Regions from separate parts of the Methylosinus sp. genome, predicted to be linked through region 2. Evidence: predicted binding sites of a transcription regulator. Region 2 holds the regulator's gene; the other holds the start of a gene.
What was found. The regulator PhoB, encoded in region 2, activates phosphate uptake and scavenging genes when phosphate is short. The targets are predictions, from matches to a motif close to TGTCATNNANCTGTCAT.
Positions count from the first base shown of each region.

Region 1: a site for PhoB is predicted at 9,742-9,758, ahead of VIF40_RS17625 (esterase-like activity of phytase family protein). Genes of this name have one in related genera too.

Region 1 covers NZ_DATBQF010000069.1:27,430-38,983, reverse strand. Annotated here, with positions in the region: gene rlmN (23S rRNA (adenine(2503)-C(2))-methyltransferase RlmN) at 1-1,146, opposite strand, end outside; gene VIF40_RS17660 (glycosyltransferase) at 1,218-2,546, shown strand; gene VIF40_RS17655 (protease inhibitor I42 family protein) at 2,549-2,920, shown strand; gene VIF40_RS17650 (methyltransferase domain-containing protein) at 2,942-3,817, opposite strand; gene VIF40_RS17645 (L,D-transpeptidase) at 4,042-4,578, shown strand; gene VIF40_RS17640 (YbjN domain-containing protein) at 4,946-5,449, shown strand; gene proC (pyrroline-5-carboxylate reductase) at 5,455-6,279, shown strand; gene VIF40_RS17630 (TetR/AcrR family transcriptional regulator) at 6,364-7,173, shown strand; gene VIF40_RS17625 (esterase-like activity of phytase family protein) at 7,197-9,695, opposite strand; gene VIF40_RS17620 (hypothetical protein) at 9,833-10,147, opposite strand; gene VIF40_RS17615 (hypothetical protein) at 10,260-10,451, opposite strand; gene VIF40_RS17610 (phospholipase) at 10,606-11,313, shown strand; gene VIF40_RS17605 (hypothetical protein) at 11,386-11,554, shown strand, end outside.
Region 2 covers NZ_DATBQF010000068.1:34,634-46,187, forward strand. Annotated here, with positions in the region: gene VIF40_RS17310 (lysine-2,3-aminomutase-like protein) at 1-760, shown strand, start outside; gene VIF40_RS17315 (DUF3772 domain-containing protein) at 787-3,438, shown strand; gene VIF40_RS17320 (CAP domain-containing protein) at 3,489-4,001, shown strand; gene VIF40_RS17325 (hypothetical protein) at 4,029-4,268, opposite strand; gene VIF40_RS17330 (hypothetical protein) at 4,407-5,462, shown strand; gene phoB (phosphate regulon transcriptional regulator PhoB) at 5,658-6,401, opposite strand; gene phoU (phosphate signaling complex protein PhoU) at 6,398-7,123, opposite strand; gene pstB (phosphate ABC transporter ATP-binding protein PstB) at 7,153-7,938, opposite strand; gene pstA (phosphate ABC transporter permease PstA) at 7,935-8,774, opposite strand; gene pstC (phosphate ABC transporter permease subunit PstC) at 8,778-9,809, opposite strand; gene pstS (phosphate ABC transporter substrate-binding protein PstS) at 10,026-11,093, opposite strand; gene VIF40_RS17365 (ATP-binding protein) at 11,252-11,554, opposite strand, start outside.

The DNA.
Region 1 (11,554 bases), on a different contig from region 2:
CCGCGCGCGCAGCTTCTCGGTCTCGCTCTTCAGCTGCCCACAGGCCGCGAGAATGTCGCGGCCGCGCGGCGTGCGTACTGGGCTCGCATAGCCGGCGTTGAACACGATGTCGGAGAAACGCTCGATCGTCTCCCAATCGGAGCATTCATAGGGCGCGCCCGGCCATGGGTTGAAGGGGATCAGATTGATCTTGGCCGGTATGCCTTTGAGCAGCCGCACCAGCTCGCGCGCTTCCGCCGGGCTGTCGTTGACGCCCTTCAGCATCACATATTCGAAAGTGATGCGCCGCGCATTGGAGGCGCCGGGATAATCGCGGCAGGCGTCGAGCAGCGCGCGAATCGGATATTTCTTGTTGATCGGCACCAGCTCGTCGCGCAGCGCGTCGCGCACGGCGTGCAGCGAGATCGCGAGCATGGGCCCGCATTCGGCGCCGAGCTTCTCGATCTGCGGCACGACGCCGGAGGTCGAGACAGTGATGCGCCGCTTGGACAGCGACAGCCCGTCGCCGTCGGAGATGATCTCGATGGCGTTCTCCACCGGCTCGAGATTATAGAGCGGCTCGCCCATGCCCATGAAGACGATATTCGACACTGCGCGCACATCGGGCCCGGAGGGCACCAGCCCGTCGGTCGGCGGCTCGAGGCCGGGAAAATCGCCGAGCCGCATGCGCGCGACGAGAAGCTGCGCGACGATCTCGCGCGTCGTCAGATTGCGCACGAGCTTTTGCGTGCCCGTATGGCAGAAGCTGCAATTGAGCGTGCAGCCCACCTGGCTCGAGACGCACAGAGTGCCGCGGTCGCTCTCGGGAATATAGACGCATTCGACCTCCGCGCCCTTGTCCTGCGCGTCGACCGGATCGAGCCGCAGCAGCCATTTGCGCGTGCCGTCGGTGGAGACCTGCTCGGCCGCGATCTCCGGCAGCGCGAGCGTGAAATGCTCGGCGAGCGTTCCGCGCAGGATTTTGGAGATGTTGAGCATCTCGGAAAAGTCGCGAGCGCCGCGGAAATAGATCCAATGCCAGAGCTGGGAGACCCGCATTTTGATGTCGCGTTCCGGCGTGTCTATGGCGCGCAGCGCGTCGGCGAGCTCGGCGCGGGTGGCGCCGGCGAGCGACGGCCTCGGGGCGGAAGCGGAAGCGGCGGTCATCAAGTCCTCTTTGTCAGCGAGGAAATCAGTATAACATGCGCGCCGCTCGACTCCATGGGGTGGAGAGGGGGATGAAGACGGATATGGGAGACGGGCGGAAAATCGTCATCGCGACCTTCGGCTCGCTCGGCGATCTCAATCCTTATGTGGCGCTCGCTCACGCGCTGAAGCGCATCGGCTTTCTCCCGGTCCTCGCCACCAGCGCCTTCTATCGCGACTGGATCGAGAGCGAGGGCCTCGGCTTCGCCGCCGTGCGGCCGGACATCGACGCGCTCGCCGAGCGGCTCGGCTTGGACATGGGCGGCCTCGCCGATCGCGTCGCGCGCGAGGACGGCTTCATGTTCCGCGAGCTGATCTTCCCTTATCTGCGCCAGAGCTTCGAGGATGTCGCGGCGGCGAGCGAGGGCGCGGCGGCGGTGGTCGCGCACAGCCTGTGCTTTTCCGCCAAGCTCGCGGCGGAGCGGCTCTCTCTGCCGTTGTTCGACGGCGTCGTCTCGCCGCTCTTCCTGCTGTCGGCCTATGATCCGCCGCTCGGCGCGCGCTCGCGCTTCGTGGCCGAGCCGCGCTCCGCCGTCGCGCTCGCCTATAATAAAGCGATGGCTTTCGCGCTGACGCATTTCCTGGCCTGGCAGGGGCGGCCGATCGCGCGGCTGCGGCGCGAGCTCGGCCTGCCGCTCCGCCGCGGGCGCGATCTTCTGACCGGCGGACCCACTGCCCAGGCGACGCTCGGCCTCTTGAGCCCGCTTCTGGCGCCGCCGCAGCCGGATCATCCGGCCGATCTCTTCATCGCCGGCCATACGTTCCACGACCGCTTCACCGACGCGGCCGAGGGCCTGCCGGATGCGCTCGCCGCCTTTCTCGCGGCCGGCGAGCCGCCGATCATCGTGACGCTCGGCAGCTTCGTCGTGCGCGGCCGCGCGGAATTCTATCGCGCCGCCGGCGAAGCGGCGCAGCGCCTCTCGCGGCGCGCCGTGCTGCTGGTCGCCGACGAGGAGCGCGAGGCGCTGGCCGCGGGCCTGCCGCCGCAGCTCTTCGTCGCCGGCCATGTCCGCCATTCGCTGATTTTCCCGCGCGCCGCGGCGATCGTGCATCACGGCGGCTCGGGAACCTGCGGTCAGGCGCTGCGCGCCGGCCGGCCGCAGCTCGTGGTCCCGGTCTTCGGCGATCAGGACGACAACGCCGCGCGGGTCGAGCGCCTCGGCGTCGGCCGGCTGCTGCCCTATGAGCGCTGTTCCGCCGAGAGTCTCGAGCGCGAGCTCGGCGCGCTTCTCGCCGATGAGCGCCATGCCGGCCGCGCCGGCGAGGCGGCCGCGCGCATCGGCGGCGAGGATGGCGCCGCGGCGGCCGCGGCGATAATCGCCGCACGCATCGGATGCGCGGCAATTGCGGTCGAGGCTTAAGGATGAAGACGCCGATTCTTGTCGCGATCGCGATGATTTTGCTCGAATTATCCGTTTCTCGGGCCGGCGAGGGGCCGCTCGCCCTGGCCAAGGGCGAGACGCGGACGATTCAATTCGTCGAGAATCCCTCGACCGGCTATGTCTGGCGCTTCGATCGCGAGGCGAGCAAAAATCCGGCGATCGCGCGGGTCGGCGAGGGCGGTTTCGCGCCTTCGGGCGGTCGGTCCGACCATCCGCTGGTCGGCGCGCCGGGCCGGCGCTCCTTTCGTATAGAGGGGGTCGCCGCAGGCAGAGCCCGCCTCGTCTTCGTCGTGGATCGCCCTTGGGAGAAGCGGGCCGTGCAGCTCCGGACGATCGAGGTTCTGGTGCGCTAGCGTTTTTGGCGCGGCGGCGCTCTAAGACGTCCCCTCGCGCGGCTTCAGCGCATCCGCCAGCCGCATTTGCGCCGAACCGGGCTCGAGCGGCTTCTGCTGGCTCTCATGGGGCGCCCAGCCGGAGAGCCAGACCAGCTCCATCGTCGCGCGCACGCGCCCGTCGGCGTCGGCGAAGCGCTCGCGATAAATCTCCGCCGCGCGCAGCAGAACGGCGCGCCGCAGCGGCTTGCGGGAGCGCTGCGTCAGCACATTGGCGGCGCCCATGGCCCGCAGCTCGGCGCAGAGCGCGAACAATGAATCATAGCGCAGCGTGAAGGAATCGACGTCGGTGACCGGCAGAGCGAAGCCGGCCCGCTGCAACAGCCCGCCGAGATCGCGCAGGTCGACGAAAGGCGACACGCGCGGGCTCGCGCCGCCGCAAATTTCATCCTCGGCCTGGGCGAATGCGGCGCGCAGCTCTATGAGGCTCGCCCCGCCCGGAAAACAAGCGAGAAACAGCCCGTCCGGGGCCAGCATGCGCCGCGCCTGGGCGAGCGCGCCGGGCAGATCGTCGACCCATTGCAGCGCAAAGCCGGAGACGATGAGATCGAAGGCCTCCGCCGCGAAGGGCAGCGCCTCCTCCTCCGCCACGAGATCGACGCCCGGCGCGAAGAAACGCCCGGCCCGCAGCGGCGGCGGACGCCCGCTCGCGACGACGGTCTCGGCGAAATGGCCCGAGGGCGTGCAGAGATCGAGCGCGCGCGGGAAGGGGCGTCTAATGCCCGCCAGCCGGTCGGCGAGATCGTCGGCGGCGCGCGCGATCAGAAAATCCGGCGCGCCGCGCGCCGCCGCCCGCGCCATCCGGCGGCGCAGCAGGGCGCGGTCGAAAATCGCCGGCGCGGATGAGCTTTTCTCCATGCCTCGTCATGCCCCGAACGCTCGCGGCGCGCAACCGGCGCCGCGAGCGGCGGAATTAAGGCGACGGTTTCCCCAGCTTCTGTCGCGCTTTAGCGAGACAGGTAAGCAAATCTTAGTGTTAAACCGTAACCGCAACCATGGGATGGCTGGCGCGAAATATGGCCGAAGCTAGAATGCGCGACATGTTCGAATGCGACACCGGCCATTCGGAGAAGGTGTGAGCCATGAGTATTTCGTTTCGTCAGCGTATTTCGAGTGTCACGGCCGCGGCGGCGCTCGCCTGCAGCCTCGCCGTTCTGCCGGGGGCGGCGAATGCGGCGCATAATGTCGTCTCCTACAGCGCCCCGGTGCAGGCGGGCACGGTCGTGATCAGCGCCCGCCAGCGCAGCCTGTTCCTCGTCAACGGCGACGGCACGGCCATCCGCTATCCGGTCGCCGTGCCCAAATCCGGCAAGGAATGGTCCGGCTACGCCCATATCGACGGAAAATATGTGAATCCGGACTGGGTTCCTCCGGCGATCGTCAAGCACGACCACCCCGAGCTGCCCAATTTCATCCATGGCGGCTCGCCGCATAATCCGATGGGCGTTCGCGCGCTCACGCTCGATCGCAATCAGGTGGCGATTCACGGCACCACCAGCAAAATGCGTGCTTCGGTCGGCACGGCGGCCTCCTATGGCTGCATCCGCATGCTCAACGAGGATGTCGTCGACCTCTATGAGCGCGTCGGCGTCGGCACGCCGGTCGTCATGACCCCTTAAGGACGGAGCAGAAACGCGTTTCGCCGCCGCGCAGCTTCGCGCAAGCCGCGCGGCGGAGACTTGTCCCATGGTTTTTCGTCGCGCGAATGCTTCAGCTTGTGGACGTCGTCTCGCGGCCTGTAGACCGGCAGAAACGAATCCACCACTGTGCCGACAAGTCCTCGAACGCACATGAGGTTCGTGTCCACGAAGAGTCGAGTCGGCGGCATTTCAATTGTTTCGAGTCATAGTGAACGAGCATGACGATTCGTTTCGTCGGGCGGTTTCCGTAAGAGGGGAACGCAAGGCTCGCAGTCAGCGTATGCGTCTCTGAACAGAGAAGCGTCCGTCGCCCTTGTCTGGCCGACCCTCACATTAGGTTTCGCTCATGCTGATCGCATCTGACAAAGACTTCGACCGTCTCCTGCATCCCGTCGACATCGTGGAGCAATTGGCGGCCACCAACGATTGGAGCTTCGATCGTGACGCCGAAGACGAGATCTCCATTTCCGTCGCCGGCGGCTGGACCGACTACCATGTCGCCTTCACCTGGCTGGCGGAGCTCGAGACTCTCCATGTGAGCTGCGCCTTCGATCTGCGCGTGCCGGAGCGTCGCCGCACCGAGGCGCAGGCGCTGATCCGCACGATCAACGAGCAGCTCTGGGTCGGGCATTTCGATCTGTGGCCGACCGAGGGCGTCGTCATGCATCGCCAGGGTCTGCTGCTGACCGGCGGCGCTCAGCCCTCCGGCCCGCAATGCGCGGCTCTGCTGGACCATGCGCTCGAGACCTGCGAGCGCTATTATCAGGCTTTCCAATTCGTCCTCTGGGCCGGCAAGGGCGCCAAGGAGGCGCTCGAGACCGCGACCTTCGAGACCAAGGGAGAAGCGTGATCCAAATGGCCGCCGCGGCCGGACTGCCCGGCTCGATCACTCTGGTCGGGGCCGGGAAAATGGGCTTCGCCCTGCTCGAGGGCTGGGTGGCGCAGGGGCTTTCGGGCGAGGGCGTGACGATCGTCGAGCCGCAACCCTCGCCGGCGCTCGTCGCGCTCGCGCAAGAGCGCGGCTTTCGCCTCAATCCGGAAGATCGCGCCGCCGCTCGAGCGCTCATTCTCGCGGTCAAGCCGCAGGCGCTGGACCAGGTCGCGCCGGCGATCGCGGGCGAGGCCGGCGCCGACACGCTCGTCGTCTCCATTCTCGCGGGCAAGCGCATCGCCGATCTCTCGGCGCGGCTGCCGCAGGCGCGGTTTTTCGTGCGCGCCATGCCCAATACGCCGGCCGCCATCGGTCGCGGAATCACCGGCGCCTACGCCGCGCCCGCCGTCGATCCCGAGGGGCGCGCGGTCGCCGAGGCGCTTCTCGCGGCGGTGGGCGAGGTGGTCTGGGTCGAGAGCGAGGCGCTCGTCGACTCGGTGACGGCGGTGTCCGGCTCGGGGCCGGCCTATGTTTTCTATTTCGTCGAATGCCTGACCAAGGCAGGAGTCGAGGCCGGCCTGCCCGAGGAGACCGCGGCGCGGCTCGCCCGCGCGACCGTCGCCGGCGCCGGCGAATTGCTGCGCCAGAGCGCCGATGCGACGCCCGCGACGCTCCGTCGGAATGTGACCTCGCCCGGCGGCACCACCGCTGCGGCGCTCGAGGTTCTGATGGCGAAGGACGGGCTGGAGCCGCTGTTGGAGCGCGCCGTGGCGGCGGCCCGGCGCCGGGCCGGGGAATTGTCTGGATGAAGCGCCGAAACGCCTTCCGATCCGGCCAAAACGCCCTAAATTAGCGTGGAAGCGGCTGGCTTCGAGCGATCTGAGGAGGCGGCGATGGCGACGAGCGGCAAAACCAGTGAGACGGGCAATGGGAGCGGCTCGATCCGCGACCGGATCGTCGAATCCTTGATGCGGCTGGCGGCGCGCCGCGCCTTCGAGGACATAGCCATTTCCGACATCGCCCATGACGCCGATGTCTCACTCGCGGATTTCCGCGACAATTTTCCGTCGAAGGGCGCGGTGCTCGCGGCCTTCTCGCGCAAGATCGATCGGCAGGTGCTGGAGGATTTCTCCGGCCGCTACGCCTCCGAGCCCGCCAAGGAGCGGCTCTACGAGGTGCTGCTGCGCCGTCTCGAGGCGCTGGAGCCCTATCGCAATGCGCTGGAATCGGTGTCGCAATGGGCCTCGACCGATCCGCTGGCGGCCGCCGCGCTCAATCGCGAGACGGTCAATTCCATGCGTTTCATGCTGGAGGCCGCCGACATCGACAGCGAAGGCGCGCTCGGCGCCTTGAAGCTTCAGGGTCTCGCCATCGCCTGGTGGCGCGTGCTCGGCGTATGGTTCGACGATCGCGACGCCGAGCTCTGCCGCACCAAGGCGGCGCTCGACCGCGAGCTCTCGCGCAGCGAGGCGGTGATCGAGCGCATAGAGGATTTGAACCGCTTGACCTCGCCGCTGCGCGGTCTGGCGCGGGCGGTTTTCCGCGGCGTGACCGGCCATCGTCGCCACGGCCGCCATCATGCGCGCGACCGCGACGAGGATCTCGAGGAGGATTACGAGGAGGCCCGTCGGCGTCATCATCACGCCGAGGAGCATCATCACGCCGGGGATCATCGCCGTCATCAGGACGACGCCACCGCCTGACGGCGGCGTCGCCTTCTCTCTGGTCAAAAGCCGATGCGCAAGGCCGTCGTCACCGAATGGGCGACAGCGCCGTCGCGGGTCGCGACATCGGCGTCATAGCCGATGCGCCAGCCGATGCTCGGCGTCAGGTCGCCCTGCGCGCCGACGCCGACCGTGACCGAATTGCGGTCATAGGTCGGAATGAGGATCGGCTGCGTCGCCATGGCGCTCAGCACGCCGGCGAGGCTGACGTTCACGCGCTTCGGATCACGGTCGAGCGTCTGATTATAGGCGACCCGCAGCCAAGGGCTGACGCCGAGGACAGAGGCCGAGACCTCGCCGCCAAAGCGCAGCGTCGTCGCGTGAGCGGCGTGCTCCGGATAGACGACATTGCCGCCGGCCGCGCCGCTTTCCGTATAGCCGCGGATCGTCGCGGTCGTCTGCGTCACGCCGAAGAAGGGCGTGAATTGGAACGCATCGAGCTTCAGCCGCAGGCCGGTCTCGCCGCCGACAGCATAGGAGTCGACGCTGGTGCGGCCGACGCCGGTGAGCCCATAGGCGCCGAGGCGGCGAATGTCGGAGAAGCCGACGTCCGGCGAGAAGGTCGCCGTTCCGTGGAGATAGAAGAGATCGCCGAAATAGCCGGCGTAGAGGCTCGGCGAGACGGTCGGCGAAATGTCGAAATAGCCGAGCGCGCCGCCGCCATATTGGCCGGCGCGCACCGTCGCCGCGACGCCCGCGCGAATCTCCTTCCAGCCGTAATCGACGCCGAAGGAGCCGCCATAGAGCGTGCGGTCGCCGTCGAGTCCGGGCTGCGTCGCGGTCGGGCCGAAATCGACGTTGCCGCCGAGCCAGGTGGAGAGGCCCTGCGCCGCGAAGACGCCGCTCTGCGCGCGACGAATCGAATGCAGCTGCGCGACGACCGACGCCGCGGCGCTGGAGGCGAGGCCGAGCGCGCCGGCGTCGATGCGGCCGAGCACCTGCGGCGCGGTATCGCGCATGGATTTCAGGAACAGCGGATCGACCGCGGTCGGCAGGGTGAGTTGATAGACGAGGACCATATTGTCGTTGTTCTGGCCCGAATTATAGCTCTGGCCCTGCATCACGCCATTGGTCGTGGTGAAATCATTGTCGTTGGAGACGAAGAGATAGAAGTCGTTCGGTCGGCCCTCCACCAGCGTCGGGACGAGCGCCATGCCCTCCCATTTTTCCGACAGAGTGAGCTGCGACTGCGCCGACTGGCCGGGCGCGCCATTGTTGAGATTGAGGCCGAAGCGGGCGAGCTGAGTCGAATTGAGCATGTTCACGAGCTCGACCGACTGCGCCGGCGTGATCGCCGGATTCAGCACGCCATTGGGCGCGACCTGGCCGCCGGCTGTCGTATCGGCGGCCGTGCCGGCGATATTGGTCGCCTGGCCGATGTCGACGAGATAGATGGATTTGACCATGATCGGATTGCCGCCCGCCGGGCCCTGGCCGGTTCCGTCGCGCGCCAGCACCAGGAACTGCTTGTCGTTGAGCGCCACCATCTCGCTCTGCGCCGCGGTGCGGTTGGCGGCGCCGCCATCGCCGTTCAGCCTGTAGGTCGGCAGCTGCAGCACATAGGTCTCGATCGGCGCGGCCGGCGTCGGATTGAGCGCGATGTCGTAGACGAGGATGCGCGTGTTGTTGCGCGTCTGCTGCTGGGCGTCGATCAGATCCTGCATCGGCGCGCTCTGCAGGATCGCGAAGAGCCGATTGCCGTCCGGGCTCACCGAGACGGCCTCGAGCCCCTGATTGTTGCGGCGTCCCGTGGCCGGCGCTGTCACCGAGTTGAAATTGATCGCGCTACTGCTGCGCGGCAGCAATGAGGAGGGAATGCCGACCGAGCCGACCAGATTGCCGTTGGCGTCGAAATAGAAGATCGACGGGCCATATTCGTCGCTGATGTAGAAGGAGCGGTCGGTCTTGAAGGCGAGGCCCTCGGCGTCGAGCGAGATCTTGCCGGCGCCGGTCGCGCCCGTCGCCGGGCTCGGCGCGAGGCGGCCGAACAGAGTGGTCGTCGCGGAGCCGGGATCGGCGCCGGTGAAGGTCTTGCCCTGATTGTCGCGCAGCGCCAGGCCGCCGTTCGGCGCGATCTGCACCTGATTTTGCGAGCTGGTGGAGGCGGGGAGATTGGCGCCCGAATAGGGCGAGAAGGCGATGTTGAACTTCAGAAGCCGTCCCGCATAGTCGTAGAAGACGCCATTGGCGGGATCGTTGAGGCCGCGATCGGGAAGGGCGAACATGGTCGCGACGAAAGTCGAGCCGCTGCGCCGCCAGGAATAGGGATCGATGGCGAGGCTCGAGAAGGAGCCGAGCGTGTCGCCGAGGAAGTCGATCGTCGTCGCGGGCAGCCGGCCGGTTCCGACGAGGCCCTGGTTGGTGAAGGTCAGTCCGCCGAGGCTGATGGAGGCGGCGCCGTCATTGGCGGCGACATTCGGCGTTCGATAGGTCTGCGCCATCGCGGCGCCGTGAAGGGCCAGCGCCGAGATGGACGCGAGCAACCAATGACGAAAGGGCATTTCACACTCCGGCTCATAAGCTTGGCCGGAGGTCTATGGTCGCCCCTTAACGGTTTGGTGACGGTTTGGACATGATTGTTAACGGAACAGAAATATTATAGCGTCGTGGCCTTCGCATCACGAAGGCCACGAAGCGATCACAGCGACACGTAGACGAATTTCAGGCCCTTGAGCGTCGGATAGTTTTCGCGCAGCGCCTTGGCGACCTTGCCCACGAGCTCCTTGTCGCCCGCGGCCGAAGGGCCAACGAAGTCCGTTCCCTGCATCCAAGTCTCGAGGAAGCAGTGGAGCTGGTTGTCATAGGCGTCGTCGGTCGGATGGGCCGTCTTGTCGACGAGCGACGCGACGCCGTCCGCATTGACCTCGAGTCGCCAGTCGCGGTCGTCGACGACCGAACCGATGAGCTTCGCTATATCGGCGTCGGTCCATTCGACCTTCAAATCAACCGCCATGATTATCGCTCCTTGCTGCGCGCGGGGGCTCCGTCGCGGAATAAAAGGGACGAAGGGCCGGGAACGCCTGTCGGAGATCCGACAGGCGCGCATCACGGCCCTTACCTCTCGCTCACTTCTTCGTGAGCTTGGCCACCGCCATGTCGATCGCGGTCGTCGCCTCGCCGACGGTTAGCCAGGTGTCCGCGCGATCCTCGCTCTTGAACGTCTTGCCGAGGTTGTACGGCTCCTCACCGGGCACATGCAGGAAACAGGCCCATTTTCCGTCGGGCTGCTCCTCTACCGTCACTTTGTAGTCCGCCACGCGGTCCTCCTTTTGCTTGGTTGCCTAGGCTCTCACGGTGCGCCGGTCCGTCCCCGGCGCGACCTACGCGAAGCAGTTTGGGCGCCACGCCCTCGGCACGCTTATTGAACCCGTCCCACGGCCGGCGAGGCGCCGGCTCCCGACGGAGGAACCCATGACCGATATTGTGGAAGGGCCGGCGCTGGCCGCTCTCTCCTGCGGAAAGCCCGCTTTTCTCGTCGTGATGCTGCATGGGGAGGGCGCGGACGGCCAGTCGATGGTCGATCATGCGCTCAATTGGGCGCCGACGATGCCCAAGGCCGAATTCCTCGCGGCCGAGGCGCCCGCCGGAGCCGATGGCGTTCGGCGCTGGTTCGACGCCGACGACCCCGACGGGCTCGCCAAAGGGCTGGCGACGCTCGCTCTATTCCTCGATGCGGCCTTGGCCAAGCGCCGGCTGCCGGCCTCGCATCTGGCGCTGGTCGGCTTCTCGCAAGGCGCGACGTTGGCGCTGCTCGCCGGTCTCGCGAGGCCGGGTCCGGCGGCGGCGATCGTCGCTTTTTCGGGCGGCTCCTATGGCGCGTCGCCGCCTGTCGGCGCGGATGGCGCGCCGCCGGTCCTGCTGATCCACGGCGACGCCGACGAGGCCGCGCCGCTCGCGGCGGCGCGCGAGACCAAGGCGGGGCTCACGGCGCAGGGCGCGCGCGTCTGGGCGATGACGCGCAAAGGCCTCGCCCATGCGATGGACGATGACGGGGTGATCGCCGCCGGCGATTTCCTCACCGAGCATGTCGTGCACAAGAAGGGCGCGGCGGCGGAGGATCATCACGATCATGACCATGACGATCACGATCACGACGATCACGATCATGAAACGCACTGACGCTCGTCACGGCGACGTTCGGCACAGCTCTTGCGGGACGAGGGCAAGCTCATCACGAGAGGAGATTTGGATATGGCCCTGACCGCCGAGGACATAAAGGAAGGCAAGTGCTACGCGACGAGCGGGTCCGACCGATACAAGGTCGTCGCCGTCAATGCGCGCGGGATCGTCAGCTTCGTGACCTGGCAAGGCAACAACAAGCCTGGCCCCATGCGCGCTAATTGCCCCATGAAGGCCTTTC
Region 2 (11,554 bases):
CCGCTTCTGCTTTCGGCGCGAGAGCGTCGGCCTCGGCAAGGGCGCCTCGCTCTCCGACGAGGCGATCGATAAGGCGCTGGCCTATGTCGCCGCGCGGCCGGAGATTTTCGAGGTCATCCTCACCGGCGGCGATCCGCTGGCGCTGTCCGCAAGACGGCTGCGCGCGGTGGCCGAGCGGCTCGCGGCCATTCCGCATGTCGCCGTGCTGCGCATCCATACGCGCGCGCCGACCGCCGCCCCGCGCCTCGTCACGGCGGAACGGCTCGCGGCGCTGAGGGCCAGCGGCAAGGCCGTCTACATGGTGCTGCATGTCAATCATGCGCGCGAGCTCTCCGCTCCGGCGCGGGAGGCCGTCGCCCTCATCCAGACGGCGGGGATTTCGACGCTGGCGCAGACGGTGCTGCTCGCCGGCGTCAATGACGACGTCGACACGCTAGAACAGCTGATGCGCGCGCTCGTGACGGCGCAGATCAAGCCCTATTACCTGCATCATCCCGATCTCGCCCCCGGCACCGGCCATTTCCGCCTCTCGCTCGAGCGCGGGCGGGCGCTCTATGGCGCGCTGGCGCGGCGGCTCTCGGGCATTGCGCTGCCCTCTTACGTTCTCGACATTCCGGGCGGCTTCGGTAAGGTTCCGCTTCAGCGATCGCATCTCGAGGGCGACGAGAAAAACGGCTGGATCGTCCATGATCGCGCCGGACGGCGGCATCCCTATCCGGCGGGCGAGCGGGAGCAAAGTCGGGCGTCGCCGCAAGATTGACGGATTGTTCGTCTCATTGCGCGTCTATGGCTCGTCTCATCAACGAAAGCTTCGCCTTGCGCCGCTTTATCACTCTTTGCTTCGTCCTCCTCTTCGCCAGCGCGGCCATCGCCGCGGAGCCGTCCTCCTCGCTCGATCTGTTCAACGCGCGGCTCGACGCCGCGCGCGCGACGCTCGAGGATGTGGAGAAGACGCTCGTCGATCCCTCGCTCAACGACGCCACGCTCAAGAGCCTGCGCGATCGGGTCGATGCGCTGCCGGCGGAGCTCCAGGACGTCATCGACCGGCTGACGCCGCGCCTCGCCGCATTGCAGGCGCGACTCGACGAGCTCGCCGGACCGGCCAAGCCCGCGAGCGAGACGAAAGACGCGCCCGCCGTCCCGGCCCCGGCCGACGCGCCGCCCAAGAAGGACGACGCCGCTCCCGGAAAGGGCGCGCGCGCTCCGACCAATGCCAGGGGGGCGATCATCGCCAAAGTCTCCGCCGAGTCGCGGCCGGCGAGCCCGGCTCCGGCTCCGGCCCCCGTGACCGCCCCGCCGGCCGAGGGCGGCTCGCTGGCGACGGCGAGCGTCAACGCCGAATGGTCGGAGCAGAAAAAATTCTACGACGAGGTGGACGCGACTCTGAAACGGGCGCGGGCGCTGTCGATCGAGACGCGGCAGATCGCCCTGGTGATCCGGGGACGGCAGCGGGCGCTCTTCGCCAAGACGCTGTTCCTGCGCACGAGCGGGCTGTTCTCCCCCACGCTGTGGAGCGCCGCGCTGCAAGAATTGCCCTATGACGCGAAAGTCTTCGGCCTGATGCTCGAGCAGCGTGGCGCTGCGATCGCGCCGCGGCTGCGCGACGGCCAGCTCGCGAGCTTTCTGGCGACCATCTTCGGCGTGCTGCTGCTGGCGGCGCCGGCGACCTTTCTCATCCGCCGTTTCGCGACCCGCGAAGCCGCGGTCGAGGCGCCGGACCGATTCCGCAAGGCGGCGGCGGCGGTGACGACGACAGTGGTGACGGCGGCGCTGCCGGTCGTGCTCGTCGGGGCCATAGCGCTCGCCCTGGAGGCCTTCCAGCTCGAGGACGCCTTTCTCGCGCCGCTCGGCCGGCGGCTCTCGGAATCCGTGACCTTCGTCGCCGTCTCCTTCGGGCTGGCGCGCGGCCTGCTGGCGCCGGGCCTGCCGCAATGGCGGCTGATCGGCTTCGGCGACCGCCTCGCGAGGCGGCTCCTCTATCTCGCCGTGGTCGTCGGCTTCGTCGCCGCGGCGACGCGCGTGCTGGAGCAGATCGCCGAATTCGTGCAGGCCGGCCTGCCGGTCATCGTGCTGACGCGCGGCGCCGGCGCTTTGTTCATCGCCCTCGTCTTTCTCGTCGTCGTGGTCGCCACGCGCCATGAGCGGCGGGAGGACGACCCCGGCGCCGATCTCGAGGGACGCGACTGGATCTATGCGCTGCGTCTTCTCGCCTGGGCGGAGATCGTGGTCATAGGGGGCGCGCTGGCGGCGGGCTATGTGGCTTTCGCCAATTTCCTGGTGTTGCAGATCGCCTGGCTCGCGGCCGTCGGCGCGGCGCTCTATCTGCTGCTCGCCTTCGTCGAGACCGGCCTCGCGCGCGCCTTCCAGCCGCAGACGCCGCTCGGCCGCGCGATGATCGCCGGCTTCGGCGCGCAAGCCGAATCGCTCGGCCAATTCGCCGTGCTGCTGACCGGCGTCGCGACGCTCGGCCTCTACGCCTTCGCTCTCTTCGTCGCGCTGGTCCCTTATGGCTTCCAGTCCGGCGATTTCTTCGGCAATCTCCAGACCGCCTTCGCCGGCTTCAAGATCGGCGAAGTGTCCATCTCGCCGGCCGGCATGGCGACGGCGCTGGCGCTCTTCGCGCTCACCTACGGGGCGGCCAAGGCGCTGCGGCGCTGGCTCGATCAGCGGCTGCTGCCGCTGACGCGGCTCGACATGGGGCTGCGCCACTCCATCGGCGCCAGTCTCGGCTATGCGGGATTCCTGCTCGCCGTCTCGGTGGCGCTGGCCGAGCTCGGCCTCAGCCTCGAGCGGCTGGCCATCGTCGCCGGCGCGCTTTCTGTCGGCATCGGCTTCGGCCTGCAGTCGATCGTCAATAATTTCGTCTCCGGCCTCATCCTGCTGTGGGAGCGGGCGATCCGGGTCGGCGACTGGGTCGTGCTGGGCGAGGAGCAGGGCTATGTGAAGCGCATCAATGTGCGCTCCACGGAGATCGAGACCTTCGACCGCGCGACGATGATCGTGCCCAATTCCAATCTCGTTTCCGGCGTGGTGAAGAATTGGTTGCGCAATGATCGCGTCGGCCGCATCAAGATCGCCATAGCGCCGCATGCGGGCGTCGATCCGGAGGAGATCCGCGCGATTCTCCTCGCCGCCGCCAAGGCGCAGGACGGGCTGCTGCGCATTCCGGCGCCGCAAGTGATGTTCCTCTCGATGGAGCAGACGGCGTTTCGCTTCGAGCTCTGGTGCTTCGTCGACGATGTCGAGCAGGCCACGCGGGTGAAGAGCGATCTGCATTTCGACATTTTTCGCCGCTTCGCCGAGGCCGGCCTCAAAATTTCGCCGCCGGCGCCGGCGCCCGCCGTGGTGCAGATCATGGGCCTCGAGCCGGTGGCCCCGTCGTCGCCCCGCATCGTCGAGCCCGGGCGCGAGCGGGACTATGCGGTCGCCGGCGAATGAGTGTAGAAGGCGCGCGCAAACCGCTTCACTCGGCTCAATGGCGACGGCGCATGTCTCCTTTCCTTCGTATCGTCGCGCCGGCCGCGGCGCTGCTCGCGCTCTTTTCCTGCTCCGACGGCGGCCGCCTGCCGAAGGAGCCGGAGCAGCCGAGCTTCTATCGCTCGCTCGCCGCGCCCGGCGCGCGCGTCGACGCGGAGGCGGCGCGCGATATGATCTCGCTCTATCGCGGCAATAACGGCCTTTCGGCGCTGGCGCTGGACGAATCGCTGCGCGAGGCCGCGCAAGCGCAGGCCAATGCGATGGCGTCCGCCAATTCGCTGAGTCACGAGGTGCGCGGAACGCTGGACATGCGCCTCACCGCGCGCGGAATGCGCAGCGTCAGCGCGGCGGAGAATGTCTCGGCCGGCTATCACACGCTCGCCGAGGCGTTTTCGGGATGGCGGCAGTCGCCGCCGCACAATAAGAATTTGCTGATGAAGAAAGCGAGGCGCATGGGGCTCGCGACGGCCTATGCGCCCAATACGAAATACAAGGTCTATTGGGCGCTGATTCTGGCGGACTGACCACGCGCGTTCCCGCGCGCTTCGCCTTCAGCGCGTGAGCCGATCATGCCGAGGCCGCGTCACGCGCGGCCGCCGCTGGTCGCCCCGGCCGCTCGGCGCTTTGGTCGCCGCGTCCTTCGCCGCCGCGCTCTCCTTCGCCGCGTCCGCTGCGTCCTCCTGCCTCACGTAACGCACGCCGAGAAAGAAAAGGATCTGCGCTCCGCCGACGAGGGGCGGCGCTGCGGCCGCTGGTCTCGCCTTCGAGGAGAAGGCTATGATTTCGCCCATTTCATCGCCCCCGCAATGAAGCACGTAATTCGCGCGATTGGTCGATGCGGCGATTAGGGGCCGCCGAGGGTTAATGTTGCGTCAATGTCCGCGCGCTAAAATCGCTGATCGAGTATTAAAGTTGCGATTGGTGCGTAAATGCCACGAGTCGAAAGCGAACGGCGAAAGGCCGAGGCGGTTCTGTTCCGCGAGATCGTCGACCAGTTCGTCGCGCGTCCGCTGCATCCGGCGGCCGATGTCGAGCAGTTCGAGACGCTCGCCAGCGGCTTCATCGAGATGCTCGACGCCGATGTCGTCGCCGAGCGGGCGATCGAATTGTGCCGCCATCCCGACACGCCGCCCGGCGTCGTCGCGCAGCTGCTGGACAAGGGTGGGCGCGCCTCGCGCATCGCCTTCGAGTTTGCGCCGGCGATTCACGCCGGGCTCGCCCGCGCGCTCGCCGAGCACGGGCCGGCCGAGCTCGCCGTCGCCATCGCCCGCCGCGCCTCGCTCGACCGCAAGATCGTCGGGAGCCTCGCCTCGCGCGGCGAGAGCGAGGTGCTCTGCGCGCTCGCGGCCAATCGGCGGCTCCATATCGATCAGGCGGCGCGGCGCTCGCTGCTGCAGGCGGCGCGCGACGATCAGCGGCTCGCCCGCATATTGCTGGACCGCGTCGATCTTGCGTTCGACCCGGAGGCGCTGTTCCTCGCCGCCGATGCGGGCGAGCGCTCGCGCATTCTGCTGGAGGCGGCGACGCGGGCGCTGGTCGCCAATGGGCCGGAGCATGTCGCGCGGCCGTCTCCGGCGCTCGCCGAAGAGATCGACGCCTGCGCCATCGCCCGCGATCTCGAGGGGCTGGCCGAGGCGCTCGCCGAAGCGCTCGACTGCCGCAAATCGCGCGCGCGCGCCATTCTCATGGACCGTGGCGGGGAGGCGCTGGCGCTCGCCCTGGTCGCGCTCGCCGTCGGCGAGGACACTGCGATCCGTATTTTCCTGGGCGCCGAACGCGACGCGCCGGATGTGGAGCGCATTCGCTCGCTGGTCGCGCTGATGCGCTCGTCGCCGCCGCGCGCTGCGCAGCGGCTCGTCGCCGCGATGACCGGATCGTTGCGTCAGGAGAAGGAGCGCGCCGCGGCCGCCGCCGCGCGTCCCGGCGCCGCCGAGCAGAAGCGCAGGCGCAAGCCCAAGAGCCAGGCCGCCAAGGCCAAGGCGTAGCAGGAGGTGTGACGCCGCTCGAAAGGCTCGCGGTCCAGGGTCTGGCCCAGGGTCTGGCCCATTCGCGCGGCGCCCTCCCTCACGACGTGCGTGGAGCCGGGGAGGGTGAGGGAGGGCGCCGCGCTCGGGACTCGTCGAAGCCGATCATGAGATCGTTTCGCTGCGCTCGCTGTGACGAACAGCGAGTCGCAGGCGTCAATTGCGTCCGAAGGTCTCGTCGAAGGAATAGCCGGTGCCGCGCACGGTGCGGATCGGGTCCTTCTCGCGGCCGCGGATGATCGCCTTGCGCAGGCGCCCGACATGCACGTCGACGGTGCGCTCGTCGATCTCGGCCGAGAGCCCCCACACGCTGTCGAGCAATTGCGCGCGCGAGAAGACGCGGCCGGGCTTCTCCATCAGATATTCGAGCAGGCGGAATTCCGTCGGCCCGAGATGTATCTCGCGCCCGCCGCGCTTCACCCGGCGGGTCTCGCGGTCGAGGTCGATGTCGCCGGCGACGAGGCGCGTCGCCACGCGCTCCGGCCGCGCGCGGCGCAGCAGCGCATGAACGCGCGCCATCAGCTCCGGCGTCGAGAAGGGCTTCACCACATAATCGTCGGCGCCGACGGAGAGGCCGCGCACGCGCTCGTTCTCGTCGCCGCGCGCGGTGAGCATGATGATCGGCATGGTCCGCGTGTCGTCGCGAGCGCGCAGGCGGCGGCAAATCTCCAACCCGGACACGCCGGGCAGCATCCAGTCGAGAATGACGAGATCGGGAACGGATTCGGCGAGGCGGATTTCCGCCTCGTCGCCGCGCTCGACATGCTCGACCTGGAAGCCCTCGGATTCGAGATTATAGGCGAGCAGCAGAGCGAGCGCCGCCTCGTCCTCGACGACGAGAATGCGCGGCGCGCGGTCGTGCGGCGCATCGCGCGGCGTTGCGACGCGAATCTCGTTCATTGCGTGGGCTCATCCGTTTCCGTGCTGGCGGGGAGGCTCGGCGACCGTCCCTTCGGTCGGTCGGTCGGCATCGCCTCGCCAGTGACGAGATAGACGATCGTCTCGGCGACATTGGTGGTGTGATCGCCGATGCGCTCTATGTTCTTCGAGCAGAACAGGAGATGCGTGCAGAAGGAGATGTTGCGCGGGTCTTCCATCATGAAGGTCAGGAGGTCGCGGAACACCGAATCTTCCAGCGCATCGAGCTCGCTGTCATTGGTCCAGACGGCGCGGGCGCGCTCGACATCGCGCTGGGCGTAGGCGTCGAGCACGTCCTTCAATTGCATGGCGGCGACTTCCGCCATGGTCTTCAGCCCGATGACGGCGCGCGGCACACGCGCCTCGGAGAGGATTTTCACCGTGCGCTTGGCGATGCTCTTGGCGAGATCGCCGACGCGCTCGAGATCGGCGGCGATGCGCATCGCGGCGATGCATTCGCGCAGATCGATGGCGAGCGGCTGGCGCCGCGCGATGGTGAGGATGGCGTTTTCCTCGATCTCCCGCTGCAGCGCGTCGAGGCGCTGGTCGGTGGCGACGACGCGATGGGCGAGCTCTATGTCGAAATTGGCGAGCGCATCCATGGCTTCGGCGAGCATTTTTTCGGCGATGCCTCCCATCTCGGCGATTCGGCGGCCGAGCACTTCGAGGTCGCGGTCATAGGAGCTGACGATATGTTCGCTCATGTCTCATATTCCTCGTGCGCGTGTCGCGCTCAGCCGAAGCGGCCGGTGATATAATCCTGCGTCTTTTTGTTCTGCGGCGCGGTGAACAGATTGTTCGTCTCGCCGAATTCGACGAGATCGCCGAGATACATGAAGGCGGTGAAATCGGAGACGCGCGCCGCCTGCTGCATGTTGTGCGTGACGATGGCGATCGTGTAGCGCTCCGACAATTCGTCGATGAGCTCCTCGATCTTCGCCGTCGAGATGGGGTCCAGCGCCGAGCAGGGCTCGTCGAACAGAATCACCTCCGGTTGAATGGCGACGGTGCGGGCGATGCACAGGCGCTGCTGCTGGCCGCCCGAGAGGCCGAGGCCGCTCGAATTCAGCTTGTCGCGCACCTCGTCCCACAGCGCGGCGCCGCGCAGCGCCGCCTCGACGCGCCCGTCCAGCTCGCTGCGCGAGAGCTTCTCGTAGAGGCGAATGCCGAAGGCGATATTGTCGTAGATCGACATCGGGAAGGGCGTCGGCTTCTGAAACACCATGCCGACGCGCGAGCGCAGCAGGTTGAGGTCTATGCGCGGGTCGAGGATGTTCTCGCCGTCGAGCAGCACCTCGCCCTCGGCGCGCTGCCGCGGATAGAGGTCGTACATGCGGTTCAAGATGCGCAGCAGAGTCGATTTGCCGCAGCCCGACGGGCCGATGAAGGCGGTCACCTTATTGGTGTAGAGCGGCAGCGAGATCGATTTCAGCGCGCGCGACTGGCCGTAATAAAAGTCCAGATCGCGAACCGAGACCTTGGTTGGAATAGTGGCTTCGACAACCGGCATGGCGGTCATTGGTGTTTTCCCTGGCTGCTGAGCGCACGCGCGGTGATGGAGAGCAGAAGGACGGCGATGGTGACGAGCAGAGCGCCGGTCCAGGCGAGCTGCTGCCAATCCTTGTAGGGCGAGAGCGCGAATTGGAAGATGACGACGGGCAGGCTGGAGACCGGCGCGTTGAGATCCGTGCTCCAGAACTGATTGTTCAGCGAGGTGAAGAGCAATGGCGCCGTCTCGCCGGAGACGCGCGCTATGGCCAGCAGCACGCCGGTGACGATGCCCGATTTCGCCGCACGATAGGCGACGCGCAGCAGCATATGCGAGCGCGGCAGGCCGAGCGCCGCCGCCGCCTCGCGCAGCGGGCTCGGCACCAGCAGCAGCATGTCCTCCGTGGTGCGCACCACCACGGGCACCACCAGCACGGCGAGCGCCAGAGCGCCGGCGATGCCGGAGAAATGCCCGACCTGCGCCACCACCACCGTATAGACGAACAGTCCGATGACGATGGACGGCGCGCTGAGCAGAATGTCGTTGATGAAGCGCACGACCATGCTGAGCTTCGAATAGCGGCCATATTCGGCCATATAGGTGCCGGCGAGCATTCCGAGCGGCGTGCCGAGCAGCACGCCGATCGTCGTCATCACCAGCGATCCGGCGATGGCGTTGAGCAGGCCGCCGGTGGAGCCCGGCGGCGGCGTCATCTCGGTGAAGACGGCCGGCGTGAGGCCGCGCGCGCCCTCATAGATCAGCGCGCCGAGGATCAGCACCAGCCAGGCGAGGCCGAAGACGGTGCCGGCCCAGCACAGCGTCGTGGCGAGAGCGTTGGTGCGGCGGCGGGAGGCGGAGATGGACAAGGGTCAGGCTCCCGATTTCTGCTCGATGCGCATCAGCATGAAGCGCGCCGCCGCCAGCACGAAGAAGGTGATGACGAAGAGGATGAGGCCGAGCTCGATCAGCGCGGAGGTGTAGAGATCGCCGACCGCCTCGGTGAATTCATTGGCGATCGTCGCGGAGATCGTCGTGCCGGGCGCGAGCAGCGAGCTCGACACCCGATGCGCGTTGCCGATGACGAAGGTGACGGCCATCGTCTCGCCGAGCGCGCGGCCGAGGCCGAGCATCACGCCGCCGATGACGCCGACGCGCGTATAGGGAATCACGACGTAGCGCATGACTTCCCAGGTCGTGCAGCCGATGCCCGAGGCCGCCTCCTTCAGCATCGGCGGCACGGTGTCGAACACGTCCCGCGAGATGGAGGTGATGAAGGGCAGCACCATGATGGCGAGGATGAATCCCGCCGTCAGCATGCCGATGCCATAGGGCGGGCCCGCGAACAGGCTCGACAGCACGGGAATGTCGCCGGTGAGGGAGATCAGCGCCGGCTGCACATGCTGCTGCAGGAAGGGGGCGAGCACGAACAAGCCCCAAATGCCGTAGATGATCGACGGAATGCCGGCGAGCAGCTCGATGGCGACGCCGATCGGGCGGCGCAGCGCATGGGGACAGAGCTCGGTGAGGAAGATGGCGATGCCGAGCCCCAGCGGCACGGCGATGGCCATGGCGATCGCCGAGGTCACCAGAGTCCCGTAGATGGGCGCGACGGCGCCGAATTTCTCGGTGACCGGATTCCAGGACTCGGTCGTCAGAAAGCCGAAGCCGAAAGCCTGTATGGCGGGCAGAGAGCCATAGATCAGCGAGAAGATCACGCCGCCGAGGATCAACAGGACGAGGACGGCGGCGGCGCGGGTCAGATTGTGGAAGAAGAAGTCGAACAGGGCCATGCGGCCGAGAACTTTCCCGCGGTCGACTTCGGCGGCGCGGGGCGGCGCTTCTACGATTGCTAGGTCCGACACGCTATTGTCTCTCGTTTGGCGGTTGAAGCCGGCGTCCATCGCGCGCTCCCGAAGGCGGAATTTTCATGTGAGGTCATAGCGCAGGTCGTGGGTGAGCTCACTACGCCTGGAGGCGCCGCGTCGAAAGGAAGCGGGCGGAGCTCGTCCTCGGTTGGTTCGTTGCGCGCCATTCCGCTGCCTGTGTCTCGTGCGTCTCGCGTCGAGGGGCGCCGGCGGAATATCCGCAAGGACATTTCGCCGGCGCGCGTCGATGGATCAGTTGTTCGAGGCCAGCGGCTTGCCGCTCGCATCCTTCACATTGGCGGTCCAGCTCTTCTTGATCATAGCCACCACATTGGCGGGCAGCGGGATATAGTCGAGCTCCTCGGCCGCCTTGCCGCCCTTGGCGAAGGCCCAGCCGAAGAATTTCAGCGCCTCGCCGGCCGCGGCCGTGTCCTGCGGCGCCTTGGGCAGCAGGATGAAGGTGGCGGCGGTGATCGGCCAGGACTGCGCGCCCGGCTGGTCGGTGAGGATCTGGTAGAAGCCCGGAGCGTTGGCCCAATCGGCGTTGGAGGCCGCGGCCTGGAAGGTCGGCGTCGTCGGGGCGACGGTCTTGCCGTCCTTGTTGACGAGCTTGGTGAAGGTCAGCTTGTTCTGCTTGGCGTAGGCGTATTCGACATAGCCGATCGCGCCCTTGGTGTTGGCGACGTTGTTGGCCACGCCTTCATTGCCCTTGGCGCCGATGCCGGCCGGCCACTCGACCGCCGTATTCTCGCCGACCTTGCTCTTCCAGTCCTCGGAGACCTTCGAGAGATAGTTGGTGAAGTTGAAGGTGGTGCCCGATCCGTCCGAACGATGAACGACGACGATCGGCGTCGCGGCGAGCTTGGCCTTCGGATTCAGCTTCTTGATGGCGGCGTCGTCCCAGCTCGTGATCTGGCCGAGGAAGATCTTGGCGACGGTCGGGCCGTCGAGGACCAGGTCTCCCGGCTTGACGCCGTCGAGATTGATGACCGGCACGATGCCGCCGATGACCTGCGGCCACTGGATCAGCTTGTCGGCGTCGAGCTCTTGCCCAGTCAGCGGCTTGTCGGTTGCGCCGAACGTCACGGTGCGGGCCTTGATCTGCTTGATGCCGCCGCCGGAGCCGATCGACTGATAGTTGAGGCCGTTGCCGGTCTCGGCTTTATAGGTCTCCGCCCATTTGGCGTAGATCGGATAAGGGAAGGTCGCGCCCGCGCCGGAAATGTCCAGCGCCAGCGCCGGGCTCGTCACCGCCGCGCCGGCCACGGCGGCGAAGGCCGCCGTCGCGACGGCGACGCGTTTCAAAAGGTTGGAGATCATTTGTGGATCGCTTTCAGCTCGAGAACAATAGAAGGGCGCCGGGCGCCTGTCACAGCCCAGTTTCTAACGATGGGGCAATAGAGTTTTGTGACATCAAAATTACGATATTATGACATAAGATAGCCTTGATTTTTGCCTGTGTTATCAAATGACTAACGTCATGTCTTTTGGGCGCCCGCGTCGATGGCGGGCAAAATCACTCGAAACAGCGAGCCCTCCCCGAGCGCGGACTCGATGCCCAGCCGGCCCCGATGGCGCAGCACAATGTGCTTGACGATAGCGAGGCCGAGCCCTGTACCCCCTTTCGCGCGGCTCTTGCCGGCGTCGACGCGATAGAAGCGCTCGGTCAAGCGTGGAATATGCTCTTGCGCAACGCCCGGCCCGTGGTCGCGAACGGAAAGAACGGCGGTGGCTCCTTTACGAACGAGGGAGATTTCAACCGCCTTCGGGCCGTCTTCGCT